Regions from separate parts of the Cutibacterium sp. LaCa_89 genome, predicted to be linked through region 1. Evidence: riboswitches for the same ligand, from Rfam matches in the RefSeq annotation. Region 1 holds a riboswitch; the other holds the start of a gene.
The links. Region 1 has a riboswitch for cobalamin ahead of ACP8LP_RS10670 (ribonucleoside-diphosphate reductase subunit alpha). Riboswitches for the same ligand answer to the same signal wherever they lie in the genome.
Positions count from the first base shown of each region.

Region 2: another riboswitch for cobalamin. It lies ahead of mutA (methylmalonyl-CoA mutase small subunit); the one in region 1 lies ahead of ACP8LP_RS10670 (ribonucleoside-diphosphate reductase subunit alpha).

Region 1 covers NZ_CP190889.1:2,312,769-2,317,887, reverse strand. Annotated here, with positions in the region: gene ACP8LP_RS10670 (ribonucleoside-diphosphate reductase subunit alpha) at 1-2,008, opposite strand, end outside; cobalamin riboswitch at 2,121-2,312, opposite strand; gene ACP8LP_RS10665 (DUF1707 SHOCT-like domain-containing protein) at 2,388-3,011, shown strand; gene ACP8LP_RS10660 (NADH:flavin oxidoreductase/NADH oxidase) at 3,043-4,143, opposite strand; gene ACP8LP_RS10655 (YciI family protein) at 4,214-4,492, opposite strand; gene ACP8LP_RS10650 (MarP family serine protease) at 4,698-5,119, opposite strand, start outside.
Region 2 covers NZ_CP190889.1:686,170-691,288, reverse strand. Annotated here, with positions in the region: gene scpA (methylmalonyl-CoA mutase) at 1-981, opposite strand, end outside; gene mutA (methylmalonyl-CoA mutase small subunit) at 978-2,888, opposite strand; cobalamin riboswitch at 2,969-3,220, opposite strand; gene ACP8LP_RS03165 (alpha/beta fold hydrolase) at 3,291-4,253, opposite strand; gene ACP8LP_RS03160 (UDP-phosphate galactose phosphotransferase) at 4,474-4,956, shown strand; partial or broken gene ACP8LP_RS03155 (ISAs1 family transposase) at 5,071-5,119, opposite strand, start outside.

The sequences.
Region 1 (5,119 bases):
TCCCGGCCGAGGTGGCTCGGGAGAACATCTGGGAGAACTGCGGGTCCAGACCCGGCGTCGTGCCAGCGAGCAGGCCGATCGACGCGGTCGGGGCGATGGCCATCAGAGTGGCGTTGCGCATCCCGTGACTCACCTTGGTACGCAGCCCGTCCCAGTCCATCCTCGTCACTCGGTCGACGTCAACGGGAATGCCACGGTCGCGCTCCAGGAGAGCCAGGGTGTCGACCGGGACCATCCCCTCCGACCAGCCGGATCCTGCGAACATCGGGTACGAGCCACGCTCGGTGGCCAGATCAGCGGAGGTGTCGATGGCGTGCCAGCTGATGAATTCAATGACCCGGTCGACGATCTCGCAGGCCTCGGGGGAGTCGTAAGGAATCCGCACCTGCTCGAGCATGTCCGTCAGCCCCATGACGCCCAGGCCGATGGCCCGGTTCTCCACGTTGGATCGCTCGGCCTGAGGCACCGCCGAAGCGGTGATGTCGACGAGGTTGTCGAGGTGGCGCACCGCCAGCCGAGTGGTGGCGGCCAGTTGGTTCCAGTCGATGCGACGTTTCCCGCGCGGCCCGACGAGGTGTCCGGCGAGGTTGACCGAAGCCAGGTTGCACACCGAGGTGTGGTCGCGGTCCTGGGGCAGGCAGATCTCGGTGCACAGATTCGAGGAGTGGATCGTCCCGGTGGTGCTGTTCAACGCGCGGGTATTGACGCTGTCCTTCCACGTCAACCACGGGTGGGATGTCGTCTGCAGACTCACCAGGATGGCTCGGAACTGTTCGCGGGCCGTGGTGCGGTGGAAACGCTTGATGTGGCCGGCCTCGGCCTCGGCGATGTAGTGGGCGTAACGCTTCGAGAAGGCCGACCCGGTGAGCTCGGTGAGATCGGGGGTCTCGGCGGGGTCGAAGAGGTACCAGTCCTCGTCCTTGGCGACGCGTTTCATGAACTCGTCGGAGATCCACACCGCGGTGTCGGCGGTGCGGGTCCGCCGGTACGGGTCACCGGAGTTCTGCCGCAGATCGAGGAACTGCGGGAAGTCCATGTGCCAGTTCTCCATGTAGAAGCACAGTGCGCCGAGCTTTTTGCCTCCGCGGGAGACGGCCCGCAGCGTCGAGTCGATGGTGTGCATGAAGGGGATCGGACCGGTCGACGCAGTGTTGTCGGAGCGAATAGGTGACCCCTCGCAGCGCAGGTCGGACATCGACAGCCCGATGCCGCCGGTGCCCTTGGTGATCCACATGACGTCACGGATCGTCCGGGCGATGTGCTCCAAATCGTCCTCGGTGCGCATGACGAAGCAGTTGGACAGCTGACCAGCCGGGGTGCCCGCGTTGACAAGGGTGGATCCAGCCGCGAGATGACGCAGGTTACTCATCGAGTCGTAGAGGGCGAGGGCAGAGGAGGTGGGATCGTCCTCGGTGAGGCTGAGCCCCATCGCCACGCGCATCCAGAAGTACTGCGGTACTTCCAACGCTCGCTGGTCGGGGGTACGCAACAGGTAACGGTTGACCATGGTGCGCACGCCGGTGAAGCCGATGAGGTCGTCACGGATGGGATCAAGGGCCGTGGCGAGGGCGTCGAGGTCGAAGAGCCGCCCCAGTCGCTCGTCGAGGTGGCCGTCGGCGACGAGTTTGTCGATCGTGCGCGGGAAGCAGGCATGATGGAGGTCTCGCACCCGCTCGGGGCCGGCGTCACCGAGACCGTCGTGGGTGTCGCCGAACACCTCCTTGTACAGCTTCTTGACGGCGATTCGGCTAGCAATGGTGTCGAAGGCGGGGTCGTCCTTGGCATTGCCCAGAGCCACCTGGATGACGGCCTCGTCCAGGGCGTCGGTGGTGATCCCGTCGAACAGGGTGATCTCCACCTCGGCCTGCAGCAGGGTTGCCCGGGCAACGGCGTCGTCGAGCCCACGGGCTGAGTCAATGATGGATGCAGCGACTTCGTTGCCGTCGTAGGGGGCCAGGGATCCGTCGCGCTTGCGGACGCGGATGGTCGAGATGGGGTCGGCGCTCATTGCAATTCCTCCGTGCGATGCCGTAGGCACGCGACCGGGCGGAATGCGGCGGGGACACTGGTCCCCATGAACGCTGCGACACTTCCCGCGAGATCGCGAACCGGGCCCCGCGGTTGCGGGACCACACCTGGCAGGTCTTCGGACTCACGAGCACTTGTTGCCTACTGGCCGTCGCTTCCCATGCCGAAGCACAGTGCATGATGACGGCGGTCGTTCTCGTACACCGCTGCGGGGCAGCTCCGGATTCTCACCGGATTCCCTCTTGGCCCGTGCGAACACGGGAACCATGTGCACTCGCCACTATATGAACGCTGATCAAGGCGAGTCAACGCGAGGCCTGGAGAGCCTTGGGTGTGTGTGGCTGTCCTAGACTTGCGACGTGACGATTCCCGATGACTGGCGGATTGGTGACGCCGAGCGCGCCCGGGCATCGGACATCCTCGACGAGGCATGGACGTTGGGAAAGCTGACTCGCGACGAGCATGCGGAGAGGGTGGAGGCTGCTCTGCAGGCCCGTACCTATGGCGATCTGGGCGGGTTGCTCTCTGACCTTGGCGCGACGGTCGGGAGTGTGGCCGTCCCCGCTCGTCCTGGCCACGGCGAGGTGGTGCGGATCGTCCCCGGTCCGGAGGCTGACCACATGACCTGCATCATGAGCGACACGGTCTGGGCCTCGGGGCGGACGATGGCCAAACTCACCACCGTCACCGGGTTCATGGGGGATCCGTGCTTCGACCTGACCTCCATGCCGTGGGCAAGTCGTCACATCACCATTGACCTGACGATCGTTATGTGTGACGCGACTTTCCTGGTGCCCGACGGGGTGCGCATCGAGGACTCGATGTCGCGAGTGCTCGGAGACCTCACGGTTCGCGGACTCTCCCAGCCGGGGCTGGATGGCCCTGTCCTCACCTTGCGCGGGACGAGCATCCTCAGCGATGTTGACATCCACGGCCCTGGATCCAAGAAGTACGCAAGGCTCAGGAAGAAGTGGAATCGCTGACGGTCGACCGGCGACGGGATCGTCAGTCGTGTCAGCGCCACGCCCCACGGAACCTGGCCGGATGCCATGGGGCGTCCTCGTTGGGAACACCCAGCTCATGGGCGGCACGCAACGGCCAGTTGGTGTCGCGTAGAGCCGCCCGTCCCACCATGATGGCGTCGGCGCTGCCCTTCTCCAGCAGCTCCTCGGCCAGCTGTGGGGTCCAGATCATGCCGACGGTGGCTGTGGGAATATCCGCCTCGGCGCGCACCCGAGCCGCCAGGTCAGCCTGGTAGGCCGGGGCGACGGGGATGGGGGCCGACGAATTGCCTCCTGAGGAGGCGTCGAGCAGATCGACCCCGGCTTTCGCGAAGCGCCGCGACAGTTCGACGGAGTCCTTCACCTGCCAGCCGTCGTCCCGCCAGTCAGTGACCGACAGGCGCGCCAGCAAGGGCATGTCTTCAGGAATGGCCCCACGCACAGCCTTCGCGACCTCCAACGGCAGGCGAACACGTCCGTCGAAGTCACCGCCCCAACCGTCGGTGCGGGTGTTGGACAGCGGCGAGTAAAACTGGTGCAGCAGGTAACCGTGGGCGCTGTGAAGTTCGACGGCGTCGAATCCAGCGTCCACAGCACGCGCGGCGGCGGCGCGGAAGTGGTCGACGACCTTCTCGATGCCGTTCTCGTCAAGGGCGTTGACGGGCAGGCCGACGTACTGCTTGCCGTCAGCAGGGGCGGTGGTCGGACCGACGGGAATCCAGCCGCCCTGCTCAGGGGGTACCACGCTGCCATGGAATCCCGGCCACCACTTCTCGGTGGAGGCCTTCCGGCCGGCGTGACCGAGCTGCACGGCGATCTTGCCACCAAGCTCGTGGACGGCATCAGTGACGGTGCGCCAGGCAGCCACTTGGTCGTCATTCCACAACCCGGTGTCAGCAGGGCTGATGCGGCCTTCGGGGCTGACCGCGGTGGCCTCGGCGACGATGAGGCCGAAGCCACCAGCGGCAAAGGACCCGTAATGGATGAGATGCCAGGTGCCCGGGATCCCGTCGTGAGAATCCACCGCGTACTGGCACATCGGTGGTAGCCAGGCGCGGTTGCGAACTGTCAGGCCACGGAGAGTGAGGGGCTGGAACAGCAGAGGTGACGTCATGACTCCATGACACCACGCGTTTCAACCTTCATCCCGTCAATCTCGACCGCCAGCCAGGTTGGCAGCCGTGTCAGACGTGGTGGTGGTAATTCGGCTTCCACTCGCGCACTGAGGTCACCTGGACAGCCGTCTTGGGGTAGGGGTCAGCCTCCAGCAAATGATCGAGAGCATCGCGGTCAGGCACGGTGTAGATAAGCACCGCTCCGCTGCCGTCAGCCAACGGGCCGGCATTGACGAGCTGGCCACGTTCGCGCATGACATCAAGGTTCTCCAGATGGGCCGGGCGCGCGGCCATGCGCTCCTCGGAATGGGCGGGATCATAATGGGTTTCGACGATGAAAACTGCCATGACCCAATGCTATTGGGACATGGACCGGAACTGAAGCGTTGAGAAGGCGTCGGACGTTGACGCGTCATCGTGTGGCATGGGATGCCCTGGGATGCCGCCACAGTGTCGGTGCTTGTCAGATGACGTTTCGGGAAATCAGGGTGGCAAACGTGCGCGGAACCGTCCCACGACGGGAACATTGGGCGCTCAAGATTTTGACACCAGCTCAGCCAACGGTGCACCAGCCGGTCGCAGCCGCGGTGGTGTCGTTGGCCCCAGCACGGATGAACTTGCGAGTCTGGTTGTTCGACAGCGCGTACCCGGTCTGCGGCTGGGCGGTGGACCGGGCGAAGATCGTGCCGGCGACCTTGCCGTCCGTCGTCAGCAGTGGCCCACCCGAGTTGCCCGGACGTACCGTGCCGCGCAGCGAGAGGATCTCGCGGACGACGGTGTCGGTGCCGTAAATGTTCTCACCCCGAGCCATGATCGACCCACGCACGGTGGCGGCCTCGAGGGTGTACGGACCATCAAGTGGGAATCCGGCGACGACCGTCGGATCACCATCCTTGACAGCCGACGCCATTGTCAAGGCTGGGGCATGAAGGTCGGGAACCGCCAACACCGCCAGGTCCATGTCCGGGTCGTAGG
Region 2 (5,119 bases), 1.1 Mb from region 1:
GGTACGCAGGCTCATGGACTTCGGGTTCTTAGGTCCGAACTGGTTGACGAGCTTGGCCCACAGCATGCGAGCCGCGCGCATCTTGGCGACCTCCATGAAGAAGTTGGTGCCAATGGCCCAGAAGAAGGACAGACGCGGTGCGAACTGGTCGACCTTCAGGCCCACCGACTCGCCAGCGCGGATGTAGTCGACTCCGTCGGCCAGGGTGTAGGCCATCTCGATGTCGGCGGTCGCGCCGGCCTCCTGCATGTGGTAGCCGGAGATGGAGATGGAGTTCCACTTCGGCATGTTCGCGCTGGTGAAGGCAAAGATGTCGGAGATGATCCGCATCGAGGGCAGCGGCGGGTAGATGTACGTGTTACGAACCATGAACTCCTTGAGGATGTCGTTCTGGATCGTTCCGGCGAGCTGCTCGGGCTTGGCACCCTGCTCCTCGGCGGTCACAACGTACAGGGCGAGAATCGGCAACACGGCGCCGTTCATCGTCATGGACACCGACATGCGGTCCAGCGGAATACCCGCGAAGAGCTCACGCATGTCCAGGATGGAGTCCACGGCCACACCGGCCATGCCGACGTCACCGGGAACACGCGGGTTGTCGGAGTCGTAACCACGGTGGGTCGGCAGGTCGAAGGCGACCGACAGACCCTTCTGACCAGCGGCCAGGTTACGGCGGTAGAACGCGTTGGACTCCTTGGCGGTGGAGAATCCGGCGTACTGACGAATCGTCCACGGACGGAAGGCGTACATGGTGGCGTACGGGCCGTGGGTGAAGGGCGGCAGACCGGCGTAGGTGTCCAGCCAGTCCATGTCGGCGTAGACGTCCTCGGAGTACAGGTGACCGACCGGAATCTGCTCCGGAGTGGTCCAGGGCTCCTGCTCACCAGCGGCGGCGGCCAGCTTGGCGAACTGCTCCTGTGCGTCCGCGGGGACCGGAGAGTCTCCGAGGTTGATGGAATCGAAACGAGGCAGGGTGGTCACTTGGCAACTCCCAACGTGTCCAGAGTGGTGGTCAGGACGTCAACGACGTCCATTCCGAGGTAGATGCGCCCGTCGACGACCTTCTCGGCCTCGGCAGCGTCATCACCAAATTCCTTGAAGGCACCCGACAGGTAGACCAGCTTGGCGCCAGCCTCCTTGAGGGCCTTGGCGACCTCGAGGCCCTGGGCCGCGTAGGTCTTGGCGTTCGAACACAGGTCAGCGACCTCGGCACCGGACTCCTTGAAGGCCTTGACGACCTCTTCAGTGGTGCCTCCCTCGCACTCCGGGGTCTCCATGCCGGCGATGTGCCACACCGGGGCGGAGAATCCCTCGCGAGGACCGAAGTCACGACGGGTTCCCAGGCAAGCCAGGAAAACCTTCGGACGCTCGGAGCAGGTGGCGGAACGATCAACGAGGGCCTCGAAGATCTCGGCGTCGCGGCGCCACTCCAGCCCGTTGCGCTCGGCAGTTTCGGGGTACGGCTTGGTCTCGACCGTCTTGGCGTCGAGCAGCGGGAACTCGCTGACGGCCGTGATCGGCTGCTTGCGGGTCGCCAGACGCTTGGCGCGCTCGGCATTCAGCTTGTCGAGCTCGGTGCGGACGTGGTCGCCGGTCAGTGCGGCGGCCATGCCACCGGCAGCCTCGACGGCCTGGAACTCGACCCAAGCGGCTTCTTCCAGCTTCTTAGTCAGAGCCTCAACGTAGAAAGAGCCACCAGCCGGGTCATTGGCGCGACCGATGTTGGACTCCTCGGCGAGGATGATGCCAGTGTTGCGGGCGATACGACGCGAGAAGTCGCTCTTCGGCAGGCCGATGGCGGCATCGAAGGGCAGGGTCGTGACGGCCTCGGCACCACCGACAGCAGCACCGAAGGTCGAGATGGTGCCTCGCAGGATGTTGACGTAGGGATCGTCACGGGTCAGCTCACGCCAGCTGGTGACGGCCTCCTGGCGGGCACCACGCTTGGCGGCCGGCACCTCGAAGACCTCACCGACGCGGTTCCACAGGGTGCGCAGGGCGCGTAGACGGCAGATGGTCAGGAACTGGTCGTGGGTGGCGGACACCCGGAAGTTGATGGCGTCGAACGCCTGCTCGGCGGTCAGTCCCTGCTCCATGAGAGCGCGGACGTACTCGACGCCGGTGGCGATGGCCCAGGCGAGCTCGTGCACGTCGCCGGCACCAGCGTTGTGGTAGATCGTGGCGTCAACGACGAAGGCGCGGGAGTTCTTGTACTTCTCGATCTTCCTGACCCACTCGCCCATGCCGGACAGATCCGGGGTGCCACCGTTGAGGGCGGCGAAACCGATCGGATCCAGACCGAGGTTGAACGACAGTTTGTCGGGCTCGATCTTGGAATCGGCGTAGACCTTGAGGAGGGCCTCGGCGGCAGCCTCCTGGTCGTCGCGGCTGGAGACCTCGACCTTGGCCAGGTCCAGCAGCACGTCCTTGAGATCGCCGGCAATGTCCTCGGGGTTGATGGCGTCGGCACCGACCCGCAGCCACAGGGACGTCACGCCACGCTCGAGGTCAGCGATGACGGCCTTCTTGGTGAACTCGACGTCGGGATCCTCGTGAAGGGCTCGGACGTCCCACGCGTCCATGCTACCGTCACGGATCGTCGTGCCGCGGGTAAAGGGCGGTACGCCCGGAGCGCCGAGCTTCTCGGAGGCATCCTGACGCCGGTACATCGGCTCGATCTGGATGCCGTCGACCGTGGTCGGCTCGAGGCGCTTCATTCCCTGCTCGATGTTGAGTTCCTTGCCCTCGGGGCGACCCCGGTTCAAGACTTTGAGGACCGCGTCCTCCCACTGTTCGTGGGTGACCTTCGGGAAGTCCCCGGCCAGGCTCAACTCCTCGGGCATCCTGTCCTCGACGGGCTTGGATGCGAGGTTGTCAGGATCAGTCATTCGTCAGACTCCTGCTCCGCTGTGGATGGTTGGACGACCTCGGCCGGCCCTCGAGACCTCGGACGCTGTGGCACACGCGGAGTGCACCACACGCTCTGGCAGGTATTCGGACTCATGGGCACCTCGTCTGCCGACGAGTCCTACGTCACCGCTTCCCAGACCGAAGCCCAGTGCTTGATCGACGTCCACCCGGTCCGAGAACCAGATGGGCGACGATGGTGATGTCGTTCCCACTCACCGCTGCGGGGCAGTTCCGGAGTTTCACCGGATTCCCTCTTACCGCCTTGAAACCCCGGATGGGATTCCTCGGCACCAGCACCTACGATACTAGGCTGCGCACAATCGCCTTCACGCAGCGGGGGTGCATGTGCACGATTGTGCGAAACGAACGTGAGCGGCCTTTCACCGTGCTTTCCGAACCTGCAAGGTCCGGGGCCGGGCAGCGACGGCATCAATCCAGTCGCGCAGGTGGGCGTGGACATGTCGACGGTTCACCTCATTGAGGATCTCGTGGCGCGCCCCGGGGTAGAGAACGAGGTCCACCTCACGCGAGCCCGAGTCGCGCAACTGACGCGCGACCTGGCGCACTCCCCTGCCGGAGTCCCCCACCGGGTCCTTGGCGCCCGACATCAGCAGAATGGGCAGTGCCGGTGGAGTCGCTCGGAAGATCTCGGTGGAGTTGGCGAGTTCGATGAGTCGGACGAGTTCGCGGTAGAAGGCTGCGGTGCAGACGAAACCGCACAGCGGGTCGTCGTTGTAGGCGTCCACGACGTGAGCGTCTCGGGACAACCAGTCATAGTCGGTGCGGGCCGGCAGGAAGGCTCGGTTGAAGGACCCAAAGGACAGCGTGTTGAGCAGCGGGCTGCGGGAGTCCTCCCCCACCATGAGCACCTGGGCCTGGGCCAGCCCGGTGGCGACAGTGCTCAACGGCCCCAGGGAGGAGCCGGTGCCGATGATGACCAGGCCGGCCATCTCGCGTCCCCGACGAACGGCCAGGACACGGGCAAGGAACGACCCCATCGAGTGTCCGACGAGGAACCACGGCTTCCCCTCCAGCTTGGCCATGAAGTGGTCAGCGACGGCGGACAGGTCGTCGAGCAGCTGGTGGTAGCCACGATCAGACGTGGTTCCGAGTTCTCCTATGGCAGCAGCACGCGGCCCGTGGCCACGGTGGTCGTTCGCCACGACGAGCCAGCCGTCGGCTGCAAGCACCCGGGCGACCTCGTCATAGCGAGCCGCGTACTCGGCCATACCGTGGCAGAACTGCACCAAGCCCTTGATGGGGCGCCCCGACGCAGCCTCGGGACGCCAGACAAGGACGTCGACGTCGGCTCCGTCATCAGCGGTGATGGTGATGGTGTCCATAGTTCCTCCCAGACAGCTCACCCCGGACAAAACCGTCTCAACCATACCGACGTCTTCATCGCGGCTATCACACAGCCTGGCCGCGAGAGAACGTACCGGAGCGCTCACCCGTCGCCCGGACGAGTCTGACACTGCATTGTGCCTTGCCGTAGAGGCGATCAACCCGCCAAGCATCCGCGATGGTCGCGCCCCGGCAGGGACTGTCACTTTCATGATATGAATGCTTCGGAATGACTTCAGCTTGAGAGTGCTCTCACGTTCGAAAGGCACCGCCATCAGTACCGAAGTTGCCCGCAAGGCCGCCGGACGCCTTCACTGGCCGACGCGCATACGTTTCGGACTTACCCTCTCTGACGCGCTGGCGATAGCCGTAGCGCTCATCACAACGATATATATCCGTTGGCCAAGCCCAGACAGCCAGACGATTGCCGGCACCCGGCACATCACCTATTCGGCATTGGCCGTGGTCTTCGGCCTGGTGCGGCTCCTCATTCTTTCAGCCAACGACAGCCATCGAATCCGGCTGTTGAGTTCGGGATTACAGGAGTATCAGCTCGTGGCGCGGGGGACTCTGTGGGCCTTCGGTTCTCTGGCAATTTTCAGTTATCTGTTCAAGCTGTCGGTCTCCCGATCCTTGTTCCTCGTCCAGGGCCCCGGAAGAGTCGTGCTTTCTTTCTGTAGTGGTGGTGTGGTCAGAGTGTGAGGAGGAGTGTGCAGGTGGCGGGTGGGTCCCAGGCGGCTTGCCGGGTGGCTCTCGCGATGTTCGTGGCCCCGGCTAGGTGGTGGATGCTGATGGCCAGATTCCTGATCGTGGCCATCACGTGGGGGCCGATGCGGTGCGGATCTGGCTACGATCCTCGTCGAGC